Regions from separate parts of the Endobacterium panacihumi genome, predicted to be linked through region 2. Evidence: predicted binding sites of a transcription regulator. Region 2 holds the regulator's gene; each other region holds the start of a gene.
The links. The regulator PhoB, encoded in region 2, activates phosphate uptake and scavenging genes when phosphate is short. The targets are predictions, from matches to a motif close to TGTCATNNANCTGTCAT.
Positions count from the first base shown of each region.

Region 1 (5,694 bases), on a different contig from region 2:
AAACAAGACCGCCGACAGGTTATCCCTCCGTCGCGGTCGAACGAATGGACGCACCGCCCACCGGCCCCGCCCGCGGATCATTCTAGAAACTGTCCAGACCCCTTCCAGTCTGACGTAAGCATCGCATGCAACAGTTCTAATACTGTCGCAGTTTTGTCATGCCCGGACTGGATGGCTTGAAAAAAGCCTAGTAGGTTACCACTTTGGGCAAGACCAAAATGCCTGGTGATTTGCTTTTCAGGCATGCTCCCGGAAACGGGACGAGAAAGGAAATGACATGACGAATACGACGTCTGACGCACAGAGCCCCGCGACCTATCCGGTCCTGCCGCTGCGCGATATCGTGGTCTTCCCGCATATGATCGTTCCCCTGTTCGTCGGACGTGAGAAATCCATCCGCGCGCTTGAGGAAGTCATGGGCTCCGACAAGCAGATCATGCTTGCCACCCAGATCAATGCCGGCGACGACGATCCGGAATCCTCGGCGATCTACAAGATCGGCACCGTGGCCAATGTTCTGCAATTGCTGAAACTGCCCGACGGCACCGTGAAGGTTTTGGTCGAAGGCCGCGCCCGCGCCAAGATCAGCGAATATACCGATCGCGAAGAATTCTACGAAGCCCATGCCGAAACGCTGGACGAACCGCAGGACGACCCGGTCGAGGTCGAAGCGCTGTCGCGCTCCGTGGTTTCCGAGTTCGAAAACTACGTCAAGCTGAACAAGAAGATTTCCCCGGAAGTGGTCGGCGCCGCCAGCCAGATCGAGGATTATTCCAAGCTTGCCGACACGGTTGCTTCGCACCTCTCCATCAAGATCACCGAAAAGCAGGAAATGCTGGAGACGGTGAGCGTCAAGACGCGCCTTGAAAAGGCTCTTGGCTTCATGGAAGGCGAAATCTCCGTCCTGCAGGTCGAGAAAAGAATCCGCTCGCGTGTCAAGCGCCAGATGGAGAAGACCCAGCGCGAGTATTACCTCAACGAACAGATGAAGGCGATCCAGAAGGAACTCGGCGACGGCGAAGACGGCCGCGACGAGATGGCCGAACTGGAAGAGCGCATTGCCAAGACCAAGCTTTCCAAGGAAGCCCGTGAAAAGGCCGATGGCGAGCTGAAGAAGCTGCGCCAGATGAGCCCGATGTCGGCGGAAGCCACCGTCGTGCGCAACTATCTCGACTGGCTGCTGACCATTCCGTGGGGCAAGAAGTCGAAGATCAAGTCCGACCTCAATGCGGCGGAAAAGATCCTCGAACAGGACCATTTCGGCCTCGATAAGGTCAAGGAACGCATCATCGAGTATTTGGCGGTTCAGGCCCGCGCGACCAAGATCAAGGGTCCGATCCTGTGCCTCGTCGGCCCTCCGGGCGTCGGCAAGACCTCGCTCGCCCAGTCGATCGCCAAGGCGACCGGCCGCGAATATGTGCGCATGGCGCTCGGCGGCGTTCGTGACGAAGCCGAAATCCGTGGTCACCGCCGCACTTATATCGGCTCGATGCCCGGCAAGGTCATCCAGTCGATGAAGAAGGCAAAAAAGTCCAACCCGCTCTTCCTGCTCGATGAAATCGACAAGATGGGTTCGGATTTCCGCGGCGATCCGTCTTCTGCCCTGCTCGAAGTGCTCGATCCGGCCCAGAACTCGACCTTCATGGATCACTATCTGGAAGTCGAATACGACCTGTCCGACGTGATGTTCGTCACCACGGCGAACACGCTCAACATTCCGGGTCCGCTGATGGACCGCATGGAGATCATCCGCATCGCCGGTTACACGGAAGATGAAAAGCGCGAGATCGCCAAGCGTCACCTTCTGCCGAAGGCAATCAAGGAACATGCCCTGCAGCCGAACGAATTTTCGGTTTCGGACGACGCCCTGATGGCCATCAGCCAGCAATATACCCGCGAAGCCGGCGTTCGTTCCTTCGAGCGCGAGCTGATGAAGCTCGCCCGCAAGGCCGTGACCGAGATCATCAAGGGCAAGACGAAGTCGGTCGCCATCACGGCTGCCAACATTTCGGATTACCTTGGCGTTCCGCGGTTCCGTCATGGCGAAGCCGAGGGTGAGGATCAGGTCGGTGTCGTGACCGGTCTCGCATGGACGGAAGTCGGCGGCGAGCTGCTGACCATCGAAGGCGTGATGATGCCGGGCAAGGGTCGCATGACCGTGACCGGCAACCTCAAGGACGTCATGAAGGAATCGATTTCGGCGGCGGCATCCTATGTCCGTTCGCGCGCCGTCGATTTCGGCATCGAGCCGCCGCGTTTCGACAAGTCGGACATCCACGTCCACGTGCCGGAAGGCGCCACCCCGAAGGACGGCCCGTCGGCCGGCGTCGGCATGGCAACGGCGATCGTCTCGATCATGACCGGCATCCCGGTTTCCAAGGATGTCGCCATGACCGGTGAAGTGACCCTGCGCGGTCGCGTCCTGCCGATCGGCGGCCTCAAGGAAAAGCTGCTGGCAGCCCTTCGCGGTGGCATCAAGAAGGTGCTGATCCCGGAAGAAAACGCCAAGGATCTGGCGGATATTCCGGACAATGTGAAGAACGGCATGGAAATCATTCCGGTCTCGCGCATGGGCGAAGTGATCAGCCACGCGCTGGTTCGCCAGCCCGAGCCGATCGAATGGGATGGCTCGATCGAGACGCCGGTCATCGCCACCGTCGAAGGTGCGGAAGAATCGGGCACCACCATCGCCCACTAAAACGGTCATCCCGAAGGTTGCTTGCGATCTTCGGGATATCCTGCCGGCAGAATCACCCATGCCGCCGAAAAGCCTTATTTTCCGGGCTTTCCCGCCGCATTAGGTATTTATTCCCGGTTTTGGATGGTGAGTTACATTTTTTGACGGAAAGGCCGGCTTTTTGCCGGCCTTTTTTGTGAAAAATGACTGTTCCCCCCTTGTTTTTCAGGCGTTTCCAGAGCTTTTGGGTGCGCAGGGGACGCTCAAAAATCATTGTCGCCCCGGAGCTGAACTTGATACGTTTCAAACCATTGAAAGGGGTGGAAACATGAACAAGACCGAATTGGTTGCTGCCGTTGCCGAAAAGGCCGGCCTGTCGAAGACCGACGCCGCATCCGCAGTCGACGCTGTTTTTGACACCGTCCAGGCTGAACTCCAGAAGGGTGGCGACATCCGTCTCGCCGGTTTTGGCAGCTTCTCCGTTTCGCACCGCGAAGCCTCCAAGGGCCGCAACCCGTCGACGGGTGCGGAAGTTGACATCCCGGCACGCAACGTGCCGAAGTTCTCGGCCGGCAAGGGCCTGAAGGACGCCGTCAACAACAAGTAAGTTGAACTTGGCGGTTTGTCCGCCATGGTCTCGAAACCCCGGATTGTATCCGGGGTTTTTTGTTTTTGTTACCAGTCGAATTCAACAGCGAATTGTCATGTGCCTGTCATGGGGTGTCCCTAGGTGAAACGCCTTACTGCATCAAAGGGAACTCCATGAAAACGCTTCTGACTGCCGCCGCCGCCCTGTTCGTTACCGCCGGCGTCGCCGCTGCCGAATACGTCTCCTATCTCGATTTTCCGCAGAAGACGGATGACGGCAAGGAATTCAACGTTGCCATCGAGATCCCGCAGGGCAGCTTCACCAAATATGAAATCGACGCCAAGACCGGCCACGTCATCGTTGATCGCTACCAGTCGATGCCGGTCGTTTATCCGGGCAATTACGGCTCGATCACCAGCTCACTCGGTGGCGACAACGATCCGCTCGACGCGATCGTCTACACCCGCGAGCCGATCGTTCCGGGCGCCATCATCAAGGTTCGCCCGATCGGCGTTCTGAAGATGATCGATGGCGGCGAAGTCGATGACAAAATCGTTGCCGTACCGACCAGCAAGATCGATCCTACTTACGACGACATCAAGGAAATCACCGACCTGCCGAAGATCGAGCAGGAACGTCTTGAGGCGTTTTTCCGCGTCTACAAGCAGCTTCCTGCCGGCCGCAAGGCAGTCGAGCTGAACGGTTTCGACAACGCGGCTCATGCCGAAGGTGAAGTTTCGGAAGCCATCAAGGCCTATAACGCCAAGAAGAAGTGATCCCGGTCACTCATTCTTGCTGAAAATGCGAAAGGTCGGGTTTTCCCGGCCTTTTCTTTTGTTCCTGCCGTGCGCGCGATCACCCGTCATTCTGCTGTCATCGGTCCATCGCAAAAAACCACTCTGGTTTAACGGAGGGGTTATCCATGACATTCTCGACACGCAGCGCAATCCTGGCTGTTCTTCTGGCCTCGGTCGCCGTGCCGGCCAGCGCCGAGCAGGTTTTCAACCGCATCGCATCGTTCCCTGTCGCCCAGAACCTGCCCAAGGGCGAGGACAAGGCGACCTCGTCGGAAATCATCACTGCGACCGCCGATGGCAATACGCTGATCTATTCCGATGCGCCCGGCAGCACGATCGGTTTTATCGACATCACTGACGCAAAAGCCCCGAAAGCCGGTGGCTCGATTGCCATCGACGGCGAGCCGAACTCGGTTGCCGCAGCCGGCCCGAAGGTTCTCATCACCATCGACAACACCGAAGACCTGACCAAGCCTGCGGGCAAGCTCGGTGTCATCGATATCGCTTCGAAGAAGCTGGAAAATACCTGCGATCTCGGCGGCCAACCCGATTCGGTCGTGGTTGCGCCGGATGGCTCCTTTGCCGCCATCGCCATCGAAAACCAGCGTGACGAGGAACTGAACGACGGCGCCCTGCCGCAGCTTCCGGCCGGCGAACTGCTGATCGTCTCGCTCAAGAACGGCGTTCCGGCCTGCGACAGCATCAAGCGCGTCGACGTCACCGGCCTTGCCACCGTCGCCCCGGAAGATCCGGAGCCGGAATTCGTCAACATCAACGCCAATGGCGAAATCGCCCTGACGCTGCAGGAAAACAACCACGTCATCATCATCGACTCGAAAACCGCCAAGGTGACCAGCCATTTCACGGCTGGTACGGTCGATCTCGAAAACGTCGATGCCAAGACTGATGGTTCGCTCAATTTCACCGGAAAACTCACCGCCGTTCCGCGCGAGCCGGATGCCGTCAAATGGCTCGGCACCGATCGCCTCGTCATCGCCAATGAAGGCGATTACAAGGGCGGTTCGCGCGGCTTCACCATATTCGATCGTTCCGGCAAGGTGCTTTACGATGCCGGCATGACGCTCGAGCATGAAATCGCCCGTCACGGCCATTTCCCGGAAAAGCGCGCCAAGAACAAGGGCATCGAGCCGGAAGGCATGGAAGCCGCCATCTTCAATGGCCAGCAGTATTTCTTCGTGCTCTCCGAGCGCGGCTCGATGGTTGCCGTCTACAAGGACACCGGTGGCGAACCTGAACTCGTGCAGCTCCTGCCGTCGGGCATTTCGCCGGAAGGCGCCGTTGCCATTCCGGGTCGCAACCTGCTTGCCACCGCCAACGAAGCCGATCTCGGCGAAGATGGCGGCGCCCGCTCGCATGTGATGCTCTATGAGCTTGCAGAAGGCGAAAAGGCCTATCCGACGCTCGTCTCCAAGGATCTGGATGGCAAGGTCATCGGCTGGGGCGCTCTCTCCGGTCTCGTTGGTGACGCGGAAAAGGAAGGCACGTTCTACGCCGTTTCCGATTCGGTCTACGCCATGCAGCCGTCGATCTTCACCATCGACGCCACCAAGAAGCCGGCCGAGATCACCAACGTGCTGCGCATCACCCGCAACGGCCAGCCGGCCCAGAAG
Region 1 is NZ_JBOZRA010000008.1:140,805-146,498, forward strand. It holds gene lon (endopeptidase La) at 278-2,698, shown strand; gene hupB (DNA-binding protein HupB) at 3,006-3,284, shown strand; gene ACRQ1B_RS25600 (inorganic diphosphatase) at 3,440-4,042, shown strand; gene ACRQ1B_RS25605 (esterase-like activity of phytase family protein) at 4,189-5,694, shown strand, end outside.
Region 1: a site for PhoB is predicted at 3,378-3,394, ahead of ACRQ1B_RS25600 (inorganic diphosphatase). Genes of this name have one in related genera too.

Region 2 (5,694 bases):
TGATGACGCTGCCGACGATCATCATCGCCACCCGCGCGGCACTCAAGGCGGTTCCGCCGTCGATCCGCGCGGCGGCACTTGGCCTCGGCGCCTCGAAGATGCAGACCATCTTCCACCACGTTCTGCCGCTTGCCATGCCGGGTATTCTGACCGGCACCATCATCGGCCTGGCGCATGCGCTCGGTGAAACCGCGCCGCTCCTCCTGATCGGCATGGTCGCCTTCGTCGCCAACTATCCGACCACCCCTATGGATCCGTCCACGGCCCTGCCGGTTCAGATCTACATGTGGGCCAACGAGGCGGAACGCGCCTTCGTCGAAAGAACCTCGGGAGCGATCATCATCCTGCTCCTGTTCCTCATTGTCATGAACGTCGGGGCGATCCTGTTGCGCCGTCGCTTCGAACGGCGCTGGTAGAAGGAGCTCTGTTATGAACATGATGTCTGAAGCAGCAGTGGAAAAGGCGCTAGACAAGAAGATGAATGACATGTCCTACAAGATGATCGGCAACGACGTATCCGTCTATTACGGCGAGAAGCGTGCCCTGTTCGACGTCAACCTCAACGTTCGCGAAAACACGGTCACGGCGCTCATCGGCCCGTCGGGTTGCGGCAAGTCGACCTTCCTGCGCACGCTGAACCGCATGAACGACACGATCGAAGGCTGCCGCGTGACTGGCAAGATCACGCTCGACAGCGATGATATCTACGACAAGGAAATCGACGTCGTGGAACTGCGCGCCCGCGTCGGCATGGTGTTCCAGAAGCCGAACCCGTTCCCGAAGTCGATCTACGAAAACATCGCCTACGGCCCGCGCATCCATGGTCTGGCCCGCAACAAGGCCGATCTCGATCAGATCGTCGAGGCCTCGCTTCAGCGCGCTGGCCTGTGGACGGAAGTCAAGGATCGCCTGCATGAAGGCGGCACGGGCTTGTCCGGTGGTCAGCAGCAGCGTCTGTGCATTGCCCGCGCGGTTGCCGTTTCGCCGGAAGTCATCCTGATGGACGAGCCCTGTTCGGCGCTTGACCCGATCGCAACCGCAAAGGTCGAGGAACTCATCCACGAGCTGCGCGCCAATTACACGATCGTCATCGTCACGCACTCCATGCAGCAGGCGGCCCGCGTGTCGCAGCGCACGGCCATGTTCCACCTCGGCCAGCTGGTCGAGGAAAACGACACCGACAAGATGTTCACCAATCCCGATGACCAGCGCACGCAGGATTACATCATGGGCCGTTTCGGCTGATCCGGGCTCTTTGCCCGCATCGCCCTGACTGCAGACATCAAGGATCAGAAAAATGGTTTCGACCCATATTCTTTCGGCCTACGACGAAGAACTGAAATATTTGAACCGCCGCATTTCCGAAATGGGCGGCCTCGCCGAGCAGATGTGCGGCGACGCGGTTCGCGCGCTCGTCAATTCGGATACGGCGCTGGCCCAGAAGATCATTTCGGATGACGTCATCCTCGATCACGCCGAGCGCGAAATCCAGGACAAGGCGATTGTCACCATCGCCAAGCGCCAGCCGGTTGCCGCCGACCTTCGCGAAATCATCGGCACGCTGCGCATCGCCGCCGACCTCGAGCGCGTCGGTGACCTTGGCAAGAACACCGCCAAGCGCGTTATCGCCGTGCAGGGCACAGGCGTGCCGCGCAAACTGGCCCGTGGCCTGGAGCATCTCTCCGAACTGGCGCTGGTGCAGCTCAAGGACGTTCTCGACGTGTTTGCCAGCCGCTCGGCTGAAAAGGCGGAAATCATCCGCCAGCGCGACGAGGAAATCGACGCGATGTACACGTCGCTGTTCCGCGAACTGCTGACCTACATGATGGAAGATCCGCGCAACATCACCTCGTGCACGCATCTTCTGTTCTGCGCCAAGAACATCGAGCGTATCGGCGACCACGCCACCAACATCGCCGAGACCATCTATTACATCAAGACCGGTGCCCAGCTCGAAGGCGAGCGTCCCAAGGACGATACGGCAAACACGGTTGGTGCGCTCGTCGACTGACGGGCGAAACGGAGCAGATAAGACATGCTACCCAAGATCGCGGTCGTTGAAGACGAAGAAGCACTGAGCGTGCTTCTTCGCTACAATCTCGAAGCCGAAGGATATGAGGTCGAAACCGTTTTGCGCGGTGACGAGGCCGAAATCCGACTTCAGGAACGCGTTCCTGACCTTCTCATCCTCGACTGGATGCTGCCGGGCGTGTCCGGCATCGAACTGTGCCGGCGGCTGCGCATGCGACCGGAGACCGAGCGTCTGCCGATCATCATGCTGACGGCGCGCGGCGAGGAAAGCGAACGTGTTCGCGGTCTGGCGACCGGCGCGGACGATTATGTCGTCAAGCCGTTTTCCACGCCGGAACTGATGGCCCGAGTCAAGGCGATGTTGCGCCGCGCCAAGCCGGAAGTTCTCTCCAGCGTGCTGAAATGCGGTGACATCGAACTGGATCGTGAGACCCATCGCGTTCACCGCAAGACCCGCGAAGTGCGTCTCGGCCCGACCGAGTTCCGCCTTCTGGAATTCCTGATGGTATCACCGGGTCGCGTTTTCTCGCGCTCGCAACTGCTGGATGGCGTCTGGGGCCATGATATCTATGTGGATGAGCGTACCGTCGACGTGCATGTCGGCCGTCTGCGCAAGGCTCTGAATTTTTCCAACATGCAGGATGTCATCCGCACCGTTCGTGGCGCGGGTTATTCGATGGAAGCCTGATCCGCTTCATCTGTGTTGAAATTGAAAAGGCCCGGATGTGTCATCGCATCCGGGCCTTTTGTCATTCTGCAGGTGCTTGCGCCTCGCGCCATTCCGGCAGGGGAAAGATCCGGTCATAGGCCATGTTGAAGACGAAGGCGTAGACCAGGTAGAAGGTCGCAAACGAGATATCCATCACCAGTGCCTGCCAGAGCGTGACGCCCAGATACCAGGCGATGAAGGGCAGGAGCACGATCAGCAGACCAAGCTCGAACAGCACCGTATGGGCAATACGCAGCGGCATCGTCTTCAGCGTGCTGCCGCGAAACTTCTGCATCAGGTGGTCGAAGCCGAGATTGTAGACGTAGTTCCATGCCGTTGCGACGGTGGCGGAAACGATGCCCACGACGCCGACATGTTCGACCGGAAGATGGAACACGAAGGATGCGAGCGGCGTGAAAAGCGCAAGCCCGATGACTTCAAAGCTGATGGCATGGCGAATACGGTCGCGCACTGTGCGCATGGTCAACCCCTTGGGTTTGCCGGGCCGTCCCGGTGTTTTATGCCCAATACGGGGGAGGTCGTCCTCGCGAACTCTAAATAGGTTTTCGAGCTGCCATAGGCAAGCCTTCAGGTGGCAAGGCTGCTATGCACTTAGGCAAATGCCGCATCTGAAGGCATGAAAAAAAGCGGGCCAGAAGCCCGCTTTTCAATCTCGTCCTCGTGTGTGTCGCGGCCTGATCAGGCGCGGGCAGCAGCCTTGTTGCGGCGCTCGTTGACCGGCTGGTAGGCCATGCGGCCGTGGTATTTGCAGTAAGGCGAATTGTCCGGGGATTCTGCGCCGCAGAAGTGGAAATCGTCCTTGAGGGGGTCGCCCATCGGCCACTTGCAGGTACGCTCGGTCAGTTCCGTCAGCGCCAGCTTGCGGTTGATCGGAACGACGATGTTGCCGGCCGGCTTGTAGACAGCGACTTCCTGCGTCTCGTCCATGTCCATCTCTTCGCGCACCATGGTGGCGCCGACCGGGCGCTGAACGGTACGGGTCTGAGGACGGGCCGCAAAATTGCTCTGCGGACGCGGCGCCGAAGACGCCACGCGCTTGGCCGGACGCGGTGCGGTGCTCGTGCTGCCGCCGGCTTTCGCGCGGCCGGGCAGGTTCAGGCGATGGACTTTGCCAATCACCGCGTTACGGCTTACGCCTCCAAGTTGCGCCGCGATCTGGCTGGCGCTCAGGCCTTCGGCCCATAATTTCGTCAGGCGCTCGACGCGCTCGTCAGTCCAGTTCATGCTATCTCTCCGCCGTGAGGTGCTGAACGTGGCTTGAATCGGTCACCGTTCCGGCGAATGAATCCGCCAGAAAATACTACATCTATACTTTTGGTGACTAAGTCCGCCGCATGCAGCCTAGTAATTGACGATTAACCTAGTGTGGGGCTGACTCCGTGGCAAGAGTCGGGCGAATCACTGCGAATCGATTTCCGTGTTTTCCCCAACTTGCTGGTCAAGCGAGTCATATATGTCACAGCTTGAAGGCGAGTAACGGTCGCGCGCAATAAAGCTCTTTTCAAGGCATTGAAAGCTGTTTTGTTGACAGCACACAGCGAAATGCCGATAGTGCCCGCGCCGCCTGTCCAGGCGGCATTTTTAATTTCGGCGACATGGGTCGCCATCTGGTTTTCACCAGTTTCAAGGAGTGAATGTCGCCATGGCTGAAGCCGCGCTTTTCGACACGTTTGCTAGGGCTCCGCTGCGCTTCGAGCGCGGCGAAGGCGTTTGGCTTGTGACGGAACGCGGCGAGCGATATCTCGATTTTGGCGCCGGCGTCGCAGTCACCTCCTGCGGCCATTCCAACCCGCATCTGGTCGAGGCTTTGAAGTCGCAGGCTGAGAAGGTCTGGCACCTCTCCAACCTTTACGAAATCCCGGAGCAGGAGCGGCTAGCCCGCCGGCTGACGGAAGCGACGTTCGCCGACAAGGTGTTCTTCACCAATTCGGGTGCGGAAGCGCTGGAATGCGCGATCAAGACGGCGCGCCGTTATCACTTCTCCAAGGGCAACCCGGAAAAATTCCATATCATCACCTTCGAAGGTGCCTTCCATGGCCGCACGATCGCAACGATCGCTGCCGGTGGCCAGGAAAAGTACATGGAAGGTTTTGGCCCCAAGGCGCAAGGGTTCGATCAGGTCCCGTTTGGTGATCTCGAAGCCCTCAATGCCGCCATCACCGAAAACACCGGCGCCCTGCTGATCGAGCCGATCCAGGGCGAGGGCGGCGTGCGCCCCGTGCCGAAGGAATTCATGCGCGAACTGCGCCGCATCTGTGATGAGAAGGGCCTGCTCCTGATCCTCGACGAGGTTCAGACCGGCGTCGGCCGTACCGGCAAATTTTTCGCGCATGAATGGCTGGGCGTTACCCCGGATATCATGGCGATCGCCAAGGGTATCGGCGGCGGTTTCCCGTTCGGCGCCTGTCTGGCAACGGCCGAAGCCGCATCCGGCATGAAGCCCGGCATTCACGGCACGACCTATGGCGGCAACCCGCTCGCCATGGCCTGCGGCAATGCCGTGCTCGATATCGTTCTGGCTGACGGTTTCCTTGAAAACGTCCGTGACGTTGCGCTGGTCTTCCGTCAGGGGCTTGCGGCGCTGAAGGATCGTTTCCCGGAAGTGATCGAGGACATTCGTGGCGAAGGCCTGCTGCTCGGCATCAAGGCAAAAATTCCGGCCGGCGATCTCGTCACCGGCCTGCGCAACGAAAAGATGCTGGCCGTTCCGGCCGGCGACAATGTCGTGCGCCTGTTGCCGCCGCTGGTCGTGACCGCGGAAGAGGCCCGAGAAGGTCTGGCCCGTATCGAACGAGCCGCGGAAGCACTCACCGCTGAACAGTTGAAAAAAACCGCCTGAGGGGCAGGAGAGGGGACGCCGTTTCGGGTTCCCTCGTGAAGGGACTATTTGAAATGGCATCTCCCAAGCATTTTCTGGATCTTTCCGCCGTCTC
Region 2 is NZ_JBOZRA010000001.1:1,980,576-1,986,269, reverse strand. It holds gene pstA (phosphate ABC transporter permease PstA) at 1-416, shown strand, start outside; gene pstB (phosphate ABC transporter ATP-binding protein PstB) at 430-1,245, shown strand; gene phoU (phosphate signaling complex protein PhoU) at 1,298-2,011, shown strand; gene phoB (phosphate regulon transcriptional regulator PhoB) at 2,036-2,719, shown strand; gene ACRQ1B_RS09890 (PACE efflux transporter) at 2,781-3,221, opposite strand; gene ACRQ1B_RS09885 (GcrA family cell cycle regulator) at 3,440-3,985, opposite strand; gene ACRQ1B_RS09880 (hypothetical protein) at 4,117-4,368, opposite strand; gene ACRQ1B_RS09875 (aspartate aminotransferase family protein) at 4,404-5,600, shown strand; gene argF (ornithine carbamoyltransferase) at 5,654-5,694, shown strand, end outside.

Region 3 (5,694 bases), 1.5 Mb from region 2:
CCCATTGCAGCAGAAGATCGACGGTCGGGCTGCCCGACTCGGTCCAATCGGTCTGGATTTCCTCGGCAATGCTCTTGGCCTTGTCGGGATTGTTCTCGCGTTTCAGCTGGGCAAGCAGACTGTCGATCTTGGCGGCAGGAGAAAGGTTTTCCGTTGGCGGTACAGGTGGTGTCTGCGCCTGCTGCTGCGGTTGGGCTTCCGTGGCGGGTGGGGTTTCCACATGCCGTTCGGGCAAGGGCGGCAACGGCTGGTCCGGTGCTTGCGATTGCGGCGGGATTTTTACGCCCGGCAGCGCGTCATCGCCCGGTGCTGCGCCATTCGGCGTTTCCTGCGCATGGGCGGTCGCAAATGGTGCGAGGCCTGCGAGAGGCAGACAGGCGAGGGCAATAGTCAGCGGGGTGGCAAAACGGAAAAAGCGCATGGCGGAAAAGATAATCCGCCTGCGCTCAATATCAAACCGAAATCGGTCTTTTATCAACAATGTGATCCGCAACGGCTTTCGATGAAAGCCGCCAGCCACAATCAGCCCTGACGAGCCTTGAAGCGCGGGTTCTGCTTGTTGATGATGTAGATGCGGCCCTTGCGGCGAACCAGACGGTTATCGCGGTGACGAGCCTTCAGCGCCTTAAGCGAGTTCTTGATCTTCATTGTACTGATCCAGCAGTCTGTGGGCCGTTAAGCCGCTTGTCTCTATCAATCAAAAGCGCGCCGCTTTGGTCATCAAAGGATGGCGCGCCTTTAGGTTGGCGTCGAGATACAATCAGCGTTGGCGCATGTCAACCATATGACGCGGTTTTCCGGGGCTTCTCGTGGCGTCAGCACCGATTTTCCGCAGCTTTGCCACAGGTTGATGCGCCTTTGCCGCGATTGACAATGCGTGGATCAACGCAAATCTTACCCCTCATACACGGTTTGACGGGAGGAAGAGTGGTGGATTTCATGAAAATGACGGGTCTGGAGCTGCTGCAGGCCTCCGCGGCGGGGCTGATTCCGGCCGCCAGTATTTCCGAGACCATGGGAATGAAGGGCATGGAGGTGGAAAAGGGCCGAGTCGTCATTCACGCCCGCGCCGATTCCCGCCATCTCAATCCGCTCGGCGGTGTGCATGGTGGCTTTGCCGCGACCTTGCTCGACTCGGTCACCGGCTGTGCCGTTCACAGCATGCTCGATGCCGGTGTCGGGTTTGGCACGGTTGATCTCGGCGTGAAGATGATGCGCCCGGTGCCGCGCGATGAGGATCTCGTCGCCGAGGCGCGGGTGACGCACCTGTCGCGGTCGATCGGTATTGCCGAGGGTACGCTGAAGGATGCCGCCGGCAATCTGCTGGCGAGTGCCTCGGCGACCTGTTTCATCAAGCAACCGAGGTCTGAGCAAGCCTGAACAGCTTTAATCGACCAGCTGCGTGACATGACCCATCTTGCGGCCGGGGCGGGCTTCGGCCTTGCCGTAGAGATGAACATAGGTGTTCTTGCTCTTCAGCCAGTCCGGCAGCGCGTCGATATCGTCGCCGATCAGGTTGGTCATCACGCAATCGGAATGGCGCACCGGATTGCCGAGCGGCAGACCGGATACCGCGCGAATATGCTGCTCGAACTGCGAGATGATGCAGGCGGCTTCCGTCCAGTGGCCGGAATTGTGCACGCGCGGGGCGATCTCGTTGGCGATCAGGCCGCCATCCGGCATCACGAAAAACTCCATGCCGACGACGCCGACATAATCGAGGGCGGTGAGCAGCTTTGTCGCTGCTTCACGGGCGGTCTGGGCCGTCGCGTCATTGATGCGGGCGGGCAGGGTGGATGTGTGCAGGATGCCGTTGCGATGCACGTTTTCGGCCGGATCGTAACATTCGACCGTACCATCGATGCCGCGCGCGGCGATGATCGAGACTTCGCGCTCAAAAGCGACAAAACTTTCGAGGATGAGCGGCACGCCACCGAGCGCATCGAAGGCGCCGGCAAGATCTTCGCCGCCGCGAAACACGCGCTGGCCCTTGCCGTCATAACCCATGCGGCAGGTTTTCAAGACACCCTGTCCACCAAAATCGGCAAGGGCTGCCTCCAGCTCGGCCTGATTGTTGACGGCGTGGAATTTTGCCGTCTCTATGCCGCAGCTGTTGAGAAAACGTTTTTCGGTCAGGCGGTCCTGCGCCACATCCAGGGCCTTGGCCGGCGGATAGACCGGCACGGAGCGCGCCAATGTCTCGGCGGCGGTGACTGGTACGTTTTCGAATTCATACGTGACGATATCGCAGCGCTTTGCGAGGTCCGCCAGTGCTGCCGGATCATCGTAAGCGGCGGTGATCTGCGCATTCGCCACCTGAGCGGCGGGACAATCGGCCTGCGGTTCCAGAATGATGGTGGAAAAGTTCAGGCGGGCAGCGGCCATTGCCAGCATGCGACCGAGCTGGCCACCACCGATAATGCCGATCGTCTTCATCTTAGCTGTCATACGGCTCTTCTTGGGCGCCTCAAGGGGCCTCGTCACTCGGGTATTCGGCAACCGAGGCAGTGTGCTCGGCGCGGTAAATGTCCAGGCGATCTGCCAGATCTTCGTCGGAAAGCGCCAGCACGGCGGCTGCCATCAGGGCTGCATTGATGGCGCCGGCGCGGCCGATGGCCATGGTGCCGACCGGAATGCCGCCCGGCATCTGCACGATCGAATAGAGGCTATCGAGGCCGCTCATCGTTTTGGATTGCACCGGCACGCCGAACACCGGCAGCGGGGTCAGCGACGCGGTCATGCCCGGCAGGTGGGCCGCACCGCCGGCACCGGCGATGATGACTTTAAAGCCCTCGTCGCGCGCACCCTTGGCGAATTCGTACATGCGGTCCGGCGTGCGGTGTGCAGACACGATGCGGGCTTCGTAACCGATGTCGAGCGCATCAAGTGTATCGGCGGCGTTCTTCATGGTTTCCCAGTCGGACTGGCTGCCCATGATGATGGCGACGGCGGGTCTGTCGGTCACGGCAAAACCTTTCAGGCAATGATGTCGGGAAGGATCTGATCTTCGAGCTGGGTCATCTTGTCCTTGATGACGAGCTTCTTCTTTTTCATGCGCTGGATGCGCAGGGCATCGGATCCGACCGTTATCATGGCGTTTATTGCGGTATCGTAATCCTCGTGCTCCTGACGCAAACGCGCGAGTGCGAGCCTGATATCCGCCTGCTCCTGATCGGCCATGACCTTGTCCCCATTCATGCCCGGGCCTTTATAGGCCCTGAAATATTGCGCATGCTCCTACCATCAAACAGGGGGCAGAACTAGTCTGACAAAGCGTCATTTGAAGTGACGGTTACCGCTGATCACAACTTCTGACGCGGCTTGCGGCGGCTGTTGGCCGCTCACGGCTCTGATGCGACGCGAAACCGGCCGATTTTGCAACGCCTGCGGTAGCAGAATAACGGAACGCAAATTTATTTTAGGGATGGATCATAATTCGTTATCAATGCCACGATTTTGCCCCTTAGTTATCAAGATTTCACCTTCGACAACGGGCTTTGATCGTGTCACACTTCCTTCGTAAACCTGAGGCCTCCAACCGATTGGATGGCTGGAGGCAGGTACTAAAAGGAAGGATATGCCACATGACCGTACAGGCTCATATTGCATCGCTTGAGAAGAAACACGAGGTTCTTGAGGATGAGCTTCAGAGTGTTCTTGCGTCTCCCTCCACGGATGATCAGGAGATTGTCCATCTGAAAAGGCGCAAGCTGCGTATCAAGGATGAGCTGGAACGCCTGAAAGGTTCTACGCGTCACTGATCCTATTTCAGAAGTAACGAGTTTCGAGCCGTCGCCGGATCGCCCATGATGAGGTGGTTTGAGCGGCGGCTCTTTCGTTTTATGGATTGAATGAAATATTTATGGTAAACAGATGCTTAAGTCGCATCTGCTGACAAGTGAGTTCAGCAAGTTAAGGTAGGGGATGAGCGGGGCGGCTTTATGCGTTTTCGCCCCAGAACTGGTCCAGCCACAGGTTCAGGCGGTCGAAGCCTCCGACATTGATCGCGTAGATTCGCCGCGTGCCTTCCGATGTCACCGTGACCAGATTGCAGTCGAGAAGTGCCTTCAGATGCTGTGACACCGCCGGCCGACTGATCGGCAGGCCTTTGGCCAGTTCGTTGACGGTTTTCGGCGCTCGTCGGAGTTCCTCGAGCAGGTGGCGCCGGTTGGGGTCGGCGATGGCTGTGAAGGGGTCAATCGCTGTCATGGCGGGCAGGCTATGGCATGGGTCCTGTCCCATCAAGACACATTGTGCACCGCAGCGAGGTTTGTTCCCGTCACAGTGTCGTGTGCAGGCGTTTACATCAGCCCGTCCCATAGCAACTTCAGGCCGGCGGCGAGCGCCAACGCATACATGAGCGGATAAAACAGTTCGATCTTCATGCGCTTGACAAGTGCTGCGCCGGCAATGGTGGCGAGAAAAGCAATCGGCAGAAGCGTGGCTGATGCGGTCAGGTTCTTCGTGTCAAAAGCGCCGAGCGCAAAATAGGGAATGACTTTGACCGCATTCACCAGCGCGAAAAAGCGGACGCTGGCGCCGGTATAGGCACGCGGATCAAGCCGCATGGGCATGACATAGATCTGGAAGGGCGGGCCGCCGGCATGGGCGACAAAACTGGCATAACCCGACAGCATGCCCCAGAAATTCGCCGCTACCGGCCGATGCGGCAAGGGCGGGGTTTCGTGATCGGCCGGCGTCATCCATTTCTGCTGGAAATAACGCAGGGCGAACAGAATGGTGGCAATGGCGATGACGACACGCAGTGCATCGGCAGAAACCATGGCCGACGTTGCCCAGCCGAGCGCGATGCCGACAATGCCGCCGGGCAGGATCATCAGCAGAGTTTTGCGATCGTTGAATTTGCGCCACGCCCACAAGGCGACGATATCCATGACGATCAGTATGGGCAGAAAGATCGCCGCTGCTTCCACCGGGCCGACCACCAGCGCCATCAAGGGTACGCCCATCAGTGCCAGCGCGCCGCCGAGCCCGCCCTTTGATAAACCGACGAGAATAACGGCCGGAATGGCGGCGAGAAAGAAATCGAGCGAAGGGAGAAACATGAAGCGGTGTTGATCCTTGTGTCGCTCCGGTTTATCGGATTTGCCAGAACCGGCGCATCGACCCGAAAACCGGATTAGGTTTTCGGAAAGTACGATGCGCAACTCTTAAACGTCCATAGTCTCCTTTGTTCACCAAATATGGCGCACAAAGGAGACTATGGACGAGGGCGCGATGCCGGCAAACGGTTCGCCTCGCAATATGAAGAAATGGAAACACCCATGTCCGCATCCGAAGACCGCTGCCGCCTCGTGCTGATCCTGCCCGATCTGGCCGACGATGCCGCATTGGTGGAACAGCTTTCTGCAGCGCTTGAAGGCGGCGATGTCGCCTCGGTGATCGTGCCGCAATATGATCTGGCCGAGCAGGCGTTTCAGACGCGTGCCGAAAAGCTGGTGCCGATCATTCAGGACGCTGGTGCCGCTGCGATGATCTGTGGTGATACCCGCGTCGCCGGTCGCGCCAAGGCCGATGGCCTGCATATTACCGGCCCGCTGGAGGAACTCGGCGAGGCAATCGAAAAGTTCACGCCGAAGCTGATGGTCGGTGCCGGTGCGGCGGCCGATCGCCACAAGGCGCTCGAAGTCGGCGAACTGCGCCCGGATTACATTTTCTTCGGCAAGCTGGATG
Region 3 is NZ_JBOZRA010000001.1:445,322-451,015, forward strand. It holds gene ACRQ1B_RS02110 (tetratricopeptide repeat protein) at 1-421, opposite strand, end outside; gene ykgO (type B 50S ribosomal protein L36) at 523-648, opposite strand; gene ACRQ1B_RS02120 (PaaI family thioesterase) at 928-1,380, shown strand; gene ACRQ1B_RS02125 (5-(carboxyamino)imidazole ribonucleotide synthase) at 1,387-2,448, opposite strand; gene purE (5-(carboxyamino)imidazole ribonucleotide mutase) at 2,468-2,935, opposite strand; gene ACRQ1B_RS02135 (YdcH family protein) at 2,977-3,180, opposite strand; gene ACRQ1B_RS02140 (YdcH family protein) at 3,585-3,761, shown strand; gene ACRQ1B_RS02145 (ArsR/SmtB family transcription factor) at 3,940-4,209, opposite strand; gene ACRQ1B_RS02150 (sulfite exporter TauE/SafE family protein) at 4,302-5,066, opposite strand; gene ACRQ1B_RS02155 (thiamine phosphate synthase) at 5,286-5,694, shown strand, end outside.
Region 3: a site for PhoB is predicted at 3,505-3,521, ahead of ACRQ1B_RS02140 (YdcH family protein). Genes of this name have one in related genera too.